Niveibacterium microcysteis: one gene and its partner. The protein of the gene in region 1 interacts with the protein of each later gene in a pairwise test. Links are inferred from orthologs where the notes say so. Each region holds a gene or a part of one and is shown in the gene's direction. Other genes may lie near its edges.

The links.
Region 2: the proteins of gyrA (region 1) and gyrB interact in binary tests that used the Escherichia coli proteins (3 or more experiments, as listed by UniProt). The link is inferred for Niveibacterium microcysteis from one-to-one orthologs.

The regions. Positions count from the first base shown.
Region 1 is NZ_CP071060.1:1,767,127-1,775,305, forward strand. Bases 1,035-4,172 are described here. They hold gyrA (DNA gyrase subunit A), read left to right. Parts: upstream 1,035-1,375; coding sequence 1,376-3,970; downstream 3,971-4,172. Other genes in these bases: JY500_RS08090 (TRZ/ATZ family hydrolase), read right to left, coding at 1,035-1,168; serC (3-phosphoserine/phosphohydroxythreonine transaminase), read left to right, coding at 3,967-4,172. In the rest of the region: more of JY500_RS08090, read right to left, coding at 1-1,034; more of serC, read left to right, coding at 4,173-5,079; pheA (prephenate dehydratase), read left to right, coding at 5,089-6,156; hisC (histidinol-phosphate transaminase), read left to right, coding at 6,166-7,272; JY500_RS08115 (prephenate dehydrogenase), read left to right, coding at 7,269-8,147. UniProt on the Escherichia coli protein: A type II topoisomerase that negatively supercoils closed circular double-stranded (ds) DNA in an ATP-dependent manner to maintain chromosomes in an underwound state.
Region 2 is NZ_CP071060.1:2,851-6,465, forward strand. What follows is about bases 1-3,057. They hold gyrB (DNA topoisomerase (ATP-hydrolyzing) subunit B), read left to right. Parts: upstream 1-317; coding sequence 318-2,798; downstream 2,799-3,057. Other genes in these bases: dnaN (DNA polymerase III subunit beta), read left to right, coding at 1-192; JY500_RS00020 (response regulator), read right to left, coding at 2,932-3,057. In the rest of the region: more of JY500_RS00020, read right to left, coding at 3,058-3,501. UniProt on the Escherichia coli protein: DNA gyrase negatively supercoils closed circular double-stranded DNA in an ATP-dependent manner to maintain chromosomes in an underwound state.

The DNA.
Region 1 (8,179 bases):
GGCTGAAACAGGGGCTGCACTCAGGCGACGCAAGCGATACAGCAACAAGATCGGCAGCCTTGCCGGCCACGATCGAACCGATCTCGTTCTCCATTCGCAGTGCCGTGGCGCCCGCAAGCGTGGCGCTTCGCAGTGCTTCGTGGGCATCAAAGGCCGAAGCATCGCCGGTTGTGACTTTCGCAAGCAGTGCCGCGTGCCGCATCTCCTGGAACATGTCCAGCCGGTTGTTGCTGGCCGCACCGTCTGTGCCGAGCGCGACACGCAGGTCACGCGCGAGCATGGTTTTGATCGGCGCTGCGCCACTGGCAAGTTTCATGTTTGAGGTCGGGCAGTGAGCAATGCTGCAATTGTGTGCCGCCAGCGTTTCGATTTCGTGTAGGTCGAGGTGTACTGCGTGTACGGCAATCAGGTCGGTGTCGAGCAGGCCGAGTCGTTCCAGTCGCGCGAGCGGTCGTTGTCCGCAGGTGGCAATACTCTCGGTGATCTCGTGCGTGGTTTCGTGTAGATGCATGTGGACCGGGCAGCCAAGCTCGTGGGCAAGCTGCACGATACGTTCGAAGCTTGCGTCCGATACGGTGTAGGGGGCGTGCGGGGCAAAGGCGAAACGCAGGAGCCCTTCGCCGCGCCAGCGGTCGCGCGCCGCAAGGCCCTTGCGCAGGTAGTCCTCCGCGTCGGCGGCGTAGCCGGTTGGGAACTCGATCACCGTCATGCCGATGACTGCGCGCATGCCGACTTGTGAGAAGGCGTCGGCCGCCGCGTCAGGGTAGAAATACATGTCGTTGGCGCAAGTGATGCCGCCGTGGAGCATCTCGATGGCAGCCAGCAGGGTGCCGTCGCGGACGAAGTCCGCGCTGGCGTGTTTTGCCTCTGCGGGCCAGATGGCCTCCTGCAGCCAGCGCATCAGCGGAAGATCATCCGCAATGCCACGCATCAGGCTCATCGCTGCGTGCGTATGTAGATTGACGAGGCCCGGAATCAGGACATGGTCCGGCAGGTCTGTCCGCTCGGCCGGTGCAAAGCGTGTCTCCGCCTCGGTGACCGGGCATACCGCGACGATGCGACCGTTGCGCACGGCGACGGCATGGTCTTCCAGTGTCACGGCGTGCGGCTCGACCGGAATCAGCCAGCGTGGCGTGATCAACAGGTCGACGGGTTCTGCTGGGTGCATCGTCTGGCTCCGTGGCGGGGTGGCGCGATCTTAGCCAAGCGCAGCGGGGCTGACGAGCATTTGTGGCGCGTAGCTGGCGCGGGAACGGGCTGGTTTCTCGCCCGCCGGAGGCGGCTTAGGGTGGGGTTGCCGGACGTGCTAAAATCTTAAGCTTTTGGCAATTTGCCGTCTCTCCGGCCCAAAGCTGGACACTTCATCGCGCGACACATGGATTCCTTCGCCAAAGAAACGCTACCGATCAGCCTCGAAGACGAGATGCGGCATTCCTACCTCGATTACGCGATGAGCGTGATCGTGGGGCGTGCCTTGCCGGATGCCCGGGACGGCCTCAAGCCGGTTCACCGCCGCGTGCTGTTTGCCATGCACGAACTGGGCAATGACTGGAACAAGGCCTACAAGAAGTCGGCTCGTATTGTCGGCGACGTGATCGGTAAGTATCACCCGCACGGCGACCAATCGGTCTATGACACCATCGTCCGCATGGCGCAGGAGTTTTCGCTGCGCTACATGCTGGTAGATGGTCAGGGCAACTTCGGTTCTATCGACGGCGACGGCGCCGCGGCGATGCGATACACCGAAGTTCGCCTGTCGCGTATCGCCCACGAAATGCTGGCCGATATCGACAAGGAAACCGTCGACTTCGGGCCGAACTACGACAACTCCGAAAAAGAGCCGCTGCTGCTGCCGGCCCGCATTCCGAACCTGCTGATCAACGGCAGCAGCGGTATCGCGGTGGGCATGGCGACCAACATTCCGCCGCACAACCTGGGCGAAGTGATCGAGGCTTGCCACGCGCTGCTGGCCAACCCCGATATCGACATCGAGGATCTGATCAAGCTGGTGCCGGCGCCGGACTTCCCGACCGCCGCACTGATTTACGGCCTGCACGGCGTACACGAGGGCTACCGCACCGGCCGTGGCCGTGTCGTGATGCGTGCGCGCACGCACTTCGAAGACATGGAGAAGGGCAATCGACAGGCGATCATCGTCGACGAAATCCCGTACCAGGTTAACAAGCGCACGCTGCTCGAAAAGATTGCCGAGCTGGTCAACGACAAGAAGATCGAAGGCATCAGCGAGATCCGCGACGAGTCCGACAAGGACGGTATGCGGATCGTGATCGAACTCAAGCGCAATGAGATGCCCGAGGTTGTGCTGAACAATCTGTTCAAGCAGACCCAGCTGCAGGACAGCTTCGGCATGAACATGGTGGCGCTGGTCGACGGCCGCCCGCGTCTGCTGAACCTCAAGCAGATGCTCGACTGCTTCCTGTCGCATCGCCGCGAAGTGGTGACCCGCCGCACGATTTTCGAACTGCGCAAGGCGCGCGAGCGCGGCCATATCTTGGAAGGTCTGGCGGTCGCGTTGTCGAACGTCGACGAAATCATTGCGTTGATCAAGGCTGCGCCGACCCCGCCGGTCGCGAAGGTCGAGATCATGGCGCGCACCTGGCGGTCGCAGTTGGTCGAGGACATGCTGTCGCGTGCAGCGGCCGACAACTATCGGCCTGAAGGTCTGCTGCCGGAATTCGGCCTCTCGTCGCAAGGCTATCGCCTGTCGGATACGCAGGCTCAGGCGATTCTTGAGATGCGCCTGCAGCGCCTGACCGGGCTGGAACAGGACAAGATCGTCAATGAGTATCGCGAGGTCATGGAGCTGATCGCTGATCTGCTCGATATCCTTGCCAAGCCGGCACGCGTGACGCAGATCATCGGCGACGAACTCACCGCGATCCGCACGCAGTTCAGCGATCCACGTCGCTCGGAGATCGTGCTGCACGCGGCCGACATCAACATCGAGGATCTGATCGCGCCGCAGGACATGGTCGTGACCTTGTCGCACACCGGTTACTTCAAGCGTCAGCCGCTTGCTGACTACCGCGCGCAGAAGCGTGGCGGGCGCGGCAAGCAGGCTGCATCGGTGAAGGAAGACGACTGGGTCGATCAGCTCTTCATCGCCAACACGCACGACCACATCCTGTGCTTCTCGAGCCGCGGCCGCCTGTATTGGCTGAAGGTGTACGAAGTGCCGGAAGGCAACCGCAATTCGCGCGGCAAGCCGATCGTCAATCTGTTCCCGTTGGTCGAGGGCGAAAAGATTACCGCCGTGCTGCCGGTCAAGGAGTTTGACGAGGGGCACTTCATCTTCATGGCAACCTCGCAGGGTACCGTGAAGAAGACGCCGTTGACCGATTTCGCTAACCCGCGCAAGGCCGGCATCATCGCGGTCGGGCTCGACGAGGGTGACTACCTGATCGGCGTTGCGATCACCGATGGCAACTCGCAGGTGATGCTGTTCTCGGATGCCGGCAAGGCGGTGCGTTTCGATGAAACCGATGTGCGCCCGATGGGCCGCACTGCGCGCGGTGTGCGCGGCATGATGCTGGAAGACGGACAGTCCGTGATCTGCATGCTGGTCGCCAACGGCGAAACCCAGCATGTCCTGACGGCTACCGAGAACGGGTATGGCAAGCGCACGCCGATCGGCGATTACACGCTGCACGGCCGTGGCACCAAGGGCATGATCGCGATTCAGGGCTCCGAGCGTAACGGCAAGCTGGTGGGCGCGGTGCTGGTTGATCCGTCCGACGAAGTGATGCTGATCGCAGACAACGGCGTGCTGATCCGTACCCATGTCGACACCATCCGTGAAACGTCCCGTTCGGCGCAGGGCGTGACCCTGATCAACCTCGATGACGGCGCCAAACTGGCGAGCATCGAGAAGATCATCGAGAGTGACGCTGCGGTCGATGGCGCTGAAGGCGAAGAGGGAGAAGCCGCCGATACCGGAGCCGCAGAATGACGCGCCCGTGGAACTTCGGGCCCGGCCCGGCGGCGCTGCCTGAGGCGGTGCTGCGCCAAGCCGCAGAGGAAATGCTCGACTGGCACGGATCCGGCATGTCGGTGATGGAGATGAGCCACCGCGGCAAGGAGTTCATGTCCATCATCGAGCAGGCCGAATCGGACCTGCGTGCGCTGATGAGCGTGCCGTCGAACTACAAGATCCTGTTCATGCAGGGCGGGGCGATCGCGGAGAACGCGATCATCCCGATGAACCTTGCGGGCAAGAATCCGAAGATCGATTTCGTCGAGACCGGCTCGTGGACCACCAAGTCGCTGAAAGAGGCGCGCCGCTACGGTGATGTGCACATCGCCGCATCCAGCCTTGATCCGGACGCGGCGCAGGGCAAGTACACGCGTATCCCGTCGTTTGATGAGTGGCGTCTGCGCAGTGACGCGGCTTACCTGCATCTGTGCAGCAATGAAACGATCGACGGTGTCGAGTACTTCGAATGGCCGGACATGGCTGCGCTCGGTGCGCCCGATGTGCCGGTTGTCGCCGACGTGTCGTCGGACATCCTGTCGCGTCCGATGGACATCTCGAAATTCGGGCTGCTGTTTGGCGGGGCGCAGAAGAATATCGGTCCGTCGGGGCTGACGATCGTGATCGTGCGCGACGATCTGCTGGATCAGGCGCAGGCGGCGTGCCCCTCGGCCTTCCAGTACAAGACCGTGGCTGAGAACGGTTCGATGTTCAACACGCCGCCGACCTACCCGATCTACATCGCGGGGCTGGTCTTCCAGTGGCTCAAGCAGCAGGGCGGTGTCGCGGCGATCGAGCGGCAGAATATTGCCAAGGCCAAGCTGCTGTACGACGCGCTCGACGCCAGTGAGCTCTATGTTTGCCATGTCGATCCGTCGGTGCGTTCGCGCATGAATGTGCCGTTTTTCTTGCGTGACGAGTCGTTGAACGACGCGTTCCTCGCCGGCGCGAAGGCGCGCGGGCTGCTGCAGCTCAAGGGCCATAAGTCGGTGGGTGGCATGCGTGCGTCGATCTACAACGCGATGCCGATCGAGGGTGTGCAGGCGCTGGTCGAATACCTGCGCGAATTTGAACAAACCCGCGCCTGAGGGCTGTCCGTGAGCGAAGAAGAACTGTCCCGTCTGCGGGCCGATATCGACCGGCTCGATCGAGAGATTCTGGAGCGCCTCGGCCAACGTGCCGGCTGCGCGAAGAAAATTGGCGAGATCAAACGCGGCCCGATCTATCGGCCGGAACGCGAAGCGCAGGTGCTGCGCAAGATCGCGGACCTGAACCCCGGCCCGCTATCGGGCGAGGCGGTCCAGCGCATCTTCCGCGAGATCATGTCCTGGTGTCTGGCACTCGAGCAGCCGCTGAAAGTGGCATTCCTCGGGCCGGCCGGTACCTTCTCAGAGTCTGCCGCACGCAAGCACTTCGGCGGCGCGCCGGATTTCCTGCCGCAGGGCACGATCGATGAGGTGTTCCACGCGGTCGAATCCGGCGGTGTCGCCTACGGCATCGTGCCGGTCGAAAACTCGACCGAAGGTGCTGTGGGCCGCACGCTCGATCTGCTGCTTGCCAGCTCGGCCAGCATTTGCGGCGAGGTGAAGCTGCGCATCCGCCAGCACTTCCTGTCGCAGGCGACGTCGATCGGCGACGTCAAGCGCATCTACTCGCATTCGCAGTCGCTCGCGCAGTGCCAGGATTGGCTGGCGCGCCACGCCGCTGGCGTTGATCGGGTGCCGGTCGCGAGCAATGCGGAAGCGGCGCGCATGGCCTCGACCGACCCGGAGTCTGCCGCCATCGCCGGCGAGGCGGCGGGGCAACTCTACGGCCTGGGCTTCCTTGCTTCGGACATTGAAGACGATCCGAACAATACGACCCGCTTCCTGGTCATCGGCAAGCACGATGCCGGCCCTTCCGGCAAGGACAAGACCTCGCTGGTGTGTTCCGCGCCGAACCGCCCGGGCGCGGTGTTCTTCCTGCTCGAATCGTTCGCGAAGCACGGCGTCAGCATGACCAAGCTCGAATCGCGTCCGTCGCGTACCGGCCTTTGGGAGTACGTGTTCTATATCGATGTCGAAGGCAACCGGGCGGACGAGGCGGTGGCGAAGGCGCTCGCTGATCTGCAGGACCGTGCCGCTTTCGTCAAGGTGCTGGGCAGCTACCCGGCCGCAGCGCTTTAAGGATTCCGCATGAGCAAAGTCGTCCAGCAGGCACCCGAGTACATCCGCTCGATCTCGCCCTACATCCCGGGCAAGCCGATTTCGGAACTGGCGCGCGAGATGGGGCTGCGCGAGCAGGACATCGTCAAACTGGCGTCCAACGAAAACCCCCTGGGCGCGAGCCCGAAGGCGCTGGAAGCTGCTCAGCGCGCGATTTCCGAAATCCACCGTTATCCGGATGGCAATGGCTTCGAGCTGCGCGCGGCCCTGGTCAAGAAGTTTGGCGTTGCACCGGAACAGATCGTGCTCGGCAATGGCTCGAATGATCTGCTCAACCTGTGCGCGGCGGCGTACCTGAACCACGAGACTTCGGCTGTGTTCTCGCAGCACGCATTCGCGGTGTATCCGCTGGCGGTCAAGAGCGCCGGGGCGCACGGCATTGAAGTGCCTGCACGCGAATTCGGGCATGACCTGCCGGCAATGCTGGCGGCGATTCGTCCTGACACCCGGATCGTGTTCATCGCGAACCCGAACAACCCGACCGGCAATTTCCTGCCTGCGGTGGAGATCGAGGCCTTCCTGGATGCGGCGCCCGACGACGTGCTGGTCGTGCTCGACGAGGCCTACAACGAATACCTTGAGCCGGAGCAGCGCTACGACAGCGTCGCATGGCTCGAGAAGTATCCGAACCTCGTCATCACACGTACCTTCTCCAAGATCTACGGTCTGGGTGGTTTGCGTGTCGGCTACGGTCTGGCGCGCGCGGAGCTGGCCGATCTGCTCAATCGTGTTCGCGAACCCTTCAACGTCAATAACGTCGCCCTTGCGGCGGCTGCTGCGGCCTTGGGGGACGAAGCGTTCGTGGCGCGCAGTTATGCGGTCAACCGTGATGGCATGGCCCAGATCATTGCGGGCCTGAAGGCGCTCGGGCTTGAGTACATCCCGTCCTCGGGCAACTTCCTGACATTCCGCGTCGGCGATGCAGCCACGATCAATCGCAAGCTGCTGGAGCAAGGGGTGATCGTGCGTCCGATCGCCAGCTACCAGATGCCTGAGTGGCTGCGCGTCACCATCGGCTTGCCGGCCGAGAACGAGCGCTTCCTTGGCGCCTTGGCCAAGGCGCTGGGCCGCGCATGAAGCCATTTGGTCGTGTCGTCATCTGCGGCGTTGGCCTGATTGGCGGCTCGTTTGCGCTCGCTTTGAAAGCGCGCGGTCTGGTGCGCGAGGTGGTGGGCATCGGCCGGACGACGGCGTCGCTGGAGCGCGCGCGCGAACTGGGCGTGATCGATCGTTTCGCCACGGATTGGGCGACCGCGCTCGACGGTGCTGAACTCGTGCTGCTGGCGATGCCGGTGGGACAGATGCTCGGCGTGATGCAGGCCATGGCGCCGCATCTCGGGCCCGATACTTTGGTCACCGATGCGGGCAGCACCAAGCGCGATGTGATCGAGGCGATCTACTCGAACCTCAAGTCTCATCTTGAGCAGGTGGTGCCGGCGCATCCGATCGCCGGGGCCGAGAAGAGTGGCCCGGACGCCGCGCGCGCGGACCTCTACGCGGGCCGCAAGGTCGTGATCACGCCGCTGTCCGAGAATCGCCCCGAGGCTGTGGCCCGCGTGCGCGAGGCCTGGGCTGCGACGGGCGCATCGCTACACGACATGTCGCCGCAGGAACACGATCGTGTGTTCGCTGCGGTAAGTCATCTGCCGCATTTGCTTGCCTTCGCGCTGGTCCATGAGATCGCGGGGCGTGCCAATGCGGAACAGCTCTTCGGATTCGCCGCCGGCGGCTTCCGCGACTTCACCCGGATCGCCAGCAGCCATCCGGAGATGTGGCGCGACATCAGTGTGGCCAACCGCCATGCGCTGCTGGCCGAACTCGACACCTACATCACCGAACTGGCCTGGATTCGGGCGCTGCTGTCGCAAGGCGACGGCGATTCGCTGCTGAAACTCTTCAGCGAAGCGCGCGACGCCCGCGAGGCATGGCTGGCCGGCCGTTTCGACGCCTGACGGGCTGCGCATGATTCCGCTGCCCCCGCCGA
Region 2 (3,615 bases), 1.8 Mb from region 1 along the record:
GAAGAGATCGAAGTCGACTACGCCGGCGACTCGGTCGACATTGGTTTCAATGTCACCTACCTGCTCGATGTGCTGACGAACTCAGCCACCGACGAGATCGAGCTGCGGCTCAACGATGGCAACTCCAGCGCGCTGATCACCCTGCCGGGCGACGAGCGCTTCAAGTACGTCGTGATGCCGATGCGGATCTAAGCCGACAGTCATTCCCAGCGTTAGGCCACGGAATTGCAGGCGGGCGCGAACGGCTCATTCAGCCGTTCGCGCCTGGTCGTATGATCCGCGGCGATGAATTTCAGTTTTTGAAGCAAGGTCACCCGATGTCCGAACAGAACCAGCAACCCGCCTACGACGAAGACAGCATCCAGCAGCTTGAAGGGCTGGAGGCCGTGCGCAAGCGCCCTGGCATGTACATCGGTGACACCTCTGACGGCACCGGTCTGCACCACATGGTGTTCGAAGTCGTCGATAACGCGATCGACGAAGCGCTGGCGGGCCACTGCGACGACATCGTCGTCACGATCCACACCGACAACTCGATCTCGGTCACCGACAACGGTCGTGGCATTCCGGTCGGCATCAAATTCGACGACAAGCACGAACCCAAGCGCTCGGCGGCTGAGATCGTCATGTGCGTGCTGCACGCAGGCGGCAAGTTCAACCAGAACAGCTACAAGGTCTCAGGCGGTCTGCACGGCGTTGGTGTGTCGTGTGTGAATGCGCTCTCGAAATGGCTGCGGCTGACGATTCGTCGCGACGGCAAGAAGCACTTCCTCGAGTTCAACCGCGGCCACGCCGTGGACCGCCTGCTCGAAGTGCAGAACGGGGTCGAAGTCTCGCCGCTTCGCGTCATCGGTGACACCGAGAAACGCGGCACCGAAGTGCACTTCCTTGCCGATGAAGAGATCTTCGGCACCGTCGAATTCCATTACGAGATTCTCGCGAAGCGTCTGCGCGAGCTCTCCTTCCTGAACAACGGCGTGCGCATTCGCCTGATCGATCAGCGCACCAACCGCGAGGAAGACTTTGCCTTCTCCGGCGGCGTGCGTGGCTTCGTCGAGTACATCAACCGTGCGAAGACGGTGTTGCACCCCAACGTCTTTTACGCGGCCGGTGCCACTCAGGTGCCGGTCAGCGGTGGCGGCGGCACAGTGGAACTCACCGTCGAAGTCGCGATGCAGTGGAATGACAGCTACCAGGAACAGGTGCTGTGCTTCACGAACAATATTCCGCAGTCCGACGGCGGTACCCACCTCACCGGCCTGCGCATGGCGATGACCCGCGTCATCAACAAGTACATCGAAGAAAACGAGATCGCGAAGAAGGCCAAGGTCGAGATCACCGGCGATGACATGCGCGAAGGCCTTGCCTGTGTGCTGTCGGTGAAGATGCCCGATCCGAAGTTTGCTTCGCAGACCAAGATGAAGCTGGTCTCGAGCGAAGCCCGCCCGGCGGTGGAAGAAGTCGTCGCCGCCAAGCTGTCCGAATACCTGCTCGAACGCCCGATCGATGCCAAGACCATCTGCGGCAAGATCGTTGAGGCCTCGCGCGCCCGTGAAGCCGCCCGCAAGGCGCGTGAAATGACGCGCCGCAAAGGCGTGCTCGATGGCGTCGGCCTGCCCGGCAAACTCGCCGACTGCCAGGAGAAGGATCCCGCGCTGTGCGAGATCTACATCGTCGAGGGTGACTCCGCAGGTGGCTCAGCCAAGCAAGGCCGCGATCGCAAGTTCCAGGCGATCCTGCCGCTACGCGGCAAGGTGCTCAACGTCGAACGCGCGCGCTTCGACAAGCTCATCTCCTCCGAACAGATCGCCACGCTGATCACCGCGCTCGGGACCGGTATCGGCAAGGACGACTTCAAGCCAGAGAAGCTGCGTTACCACCGCATCATCATCATGACCGACGCGGACGTCGACGGCGCCCACATCCGCACCCTGCTGCTGACGCTGTTCTATCGCCAGATGCCCGAGCTCGTCGAGCGCGGTCACATCTACATCGCGCAGCCGCCGCTCTACAAGATCAAGCACGGCAAGAACGAGCGCTACATCAAGGACGATGCCGAACTCGATGCCCACCTGCTGCGGATGGGCCTCGACACCGCGCAACTCATTCCCTCATCGGGAGCAGCGCCAATCGAAGGCGAAACGCTCGGCGAACTCGCCCGCAACTACTTGCTCGCCGAAGCGGTGATCAACCGGGTCTCCGGCTTCATCGACCCCGCTGCGCTGCACGCCATGCTGGCCGGCGATATCAACGTTTCGCTCACCGACGAGGCCGCTGCAACCGATTCCGCAGCGCGACTGCAAGCCTCGATGCCCAAGGGTGTTAATGTCCGGCCCCACTTCGATCAGGAAAGCGAAGCGTGGGAACTGGCGGTGGAGCGCATGCACCACGGCAACGTACGCCGCGGCATCATCGACGCTGAATTCCTTGTCTCCGGTGACTACGCGCAGATCCGGCGCGCCGCCGAAATGATCAATGGCCTGATCGGCGAAGGCGCGGAAATGCGCCGCGGCGAAAAAGCGGCACCGGTTACATCCTTCGCCGACGCCATTCGCTGGATGTTCAACGAAGTCGAACGTAACCTCAGCAAGCAGCGCTACAAAGGCCTCGGCGAAATGAACCCCGACCAGCTGTGGGAAACCACCATGGACCCAGCCGTTCGTCGCCTGCTGAAAGTTCAGATCGACGACGCCATCGCCGCCGACGAAATCTTCACCACGCTCATGGGCGACCAGGTAGAGCCGCGTCGAGAATTCATCGAAAGCAATGCGCTCTACGCGCGCAACATCGATGTCTGATATGAAAAGCGTTTGTCTCTGAACAAGTTCTGAGATACGAATGAACATAAGGCCCATAAAGGGCCTTTTGTTCTTTTTGGAATCGCATTCCCGCCGGTTCGCCGCTCACCAGCGGCAATCTCTGCCGTATCGGCTAGACGCTGCCTGTGCTCGCCACTTCTGGCTGCGAAGCGGTAACCAGCCGGCGCGGCACCATATCTGCATCAAGAAGTCGTTCGATTCGAGCGAACACTTCAAGCCGTGAAAAAGGCTTCTTCATGAAATCGTCGGCGCCGATTCGGGTGCCGAAGAACTGTTCGGTGGCTTGTTCGTTGCCGCTGATCATGATCACCGGAATATCCTTCGTCAGCGGATCACGCCGTAGCGTGCGCAGCGCTGCGAAGCCGTTCATGCCCGGAAGGACGATGTCGAGAAAAATGATGTCCGGCGTCAGGTCGCGGGCTATCTCGATTCCTTCTTCGGCGGTCAGCGCTTCAAGGGTGACGTAGCCGGCGGAATTGAGCATCTTCCGAAGCGCGGCGACGATGGTCGGCGAGTCGTCAACGATCAGTGCGCTCGTACCGGGCCGCGCATTCTGGCGATCACGGACGCGTCGCTCCGGGGGCTGGCCAAGACTGGTCCCAACCGCGTCAGCGTGGTTTGCCGGCGCTTGGGGGGTCGGCGATTTGGCAAGTATCGATTTGAGCTGATCGAAAAGTCCCACGATTACCTCTGCTGAGTGCGCCCAGGCGCGGAGCTTGGTTCAAATCCGGTTGGCGAACAAATCATACCGTCGGCATTCCCGCGCGTGACTGGCTCACGTCAAAAGCGTGAGCGG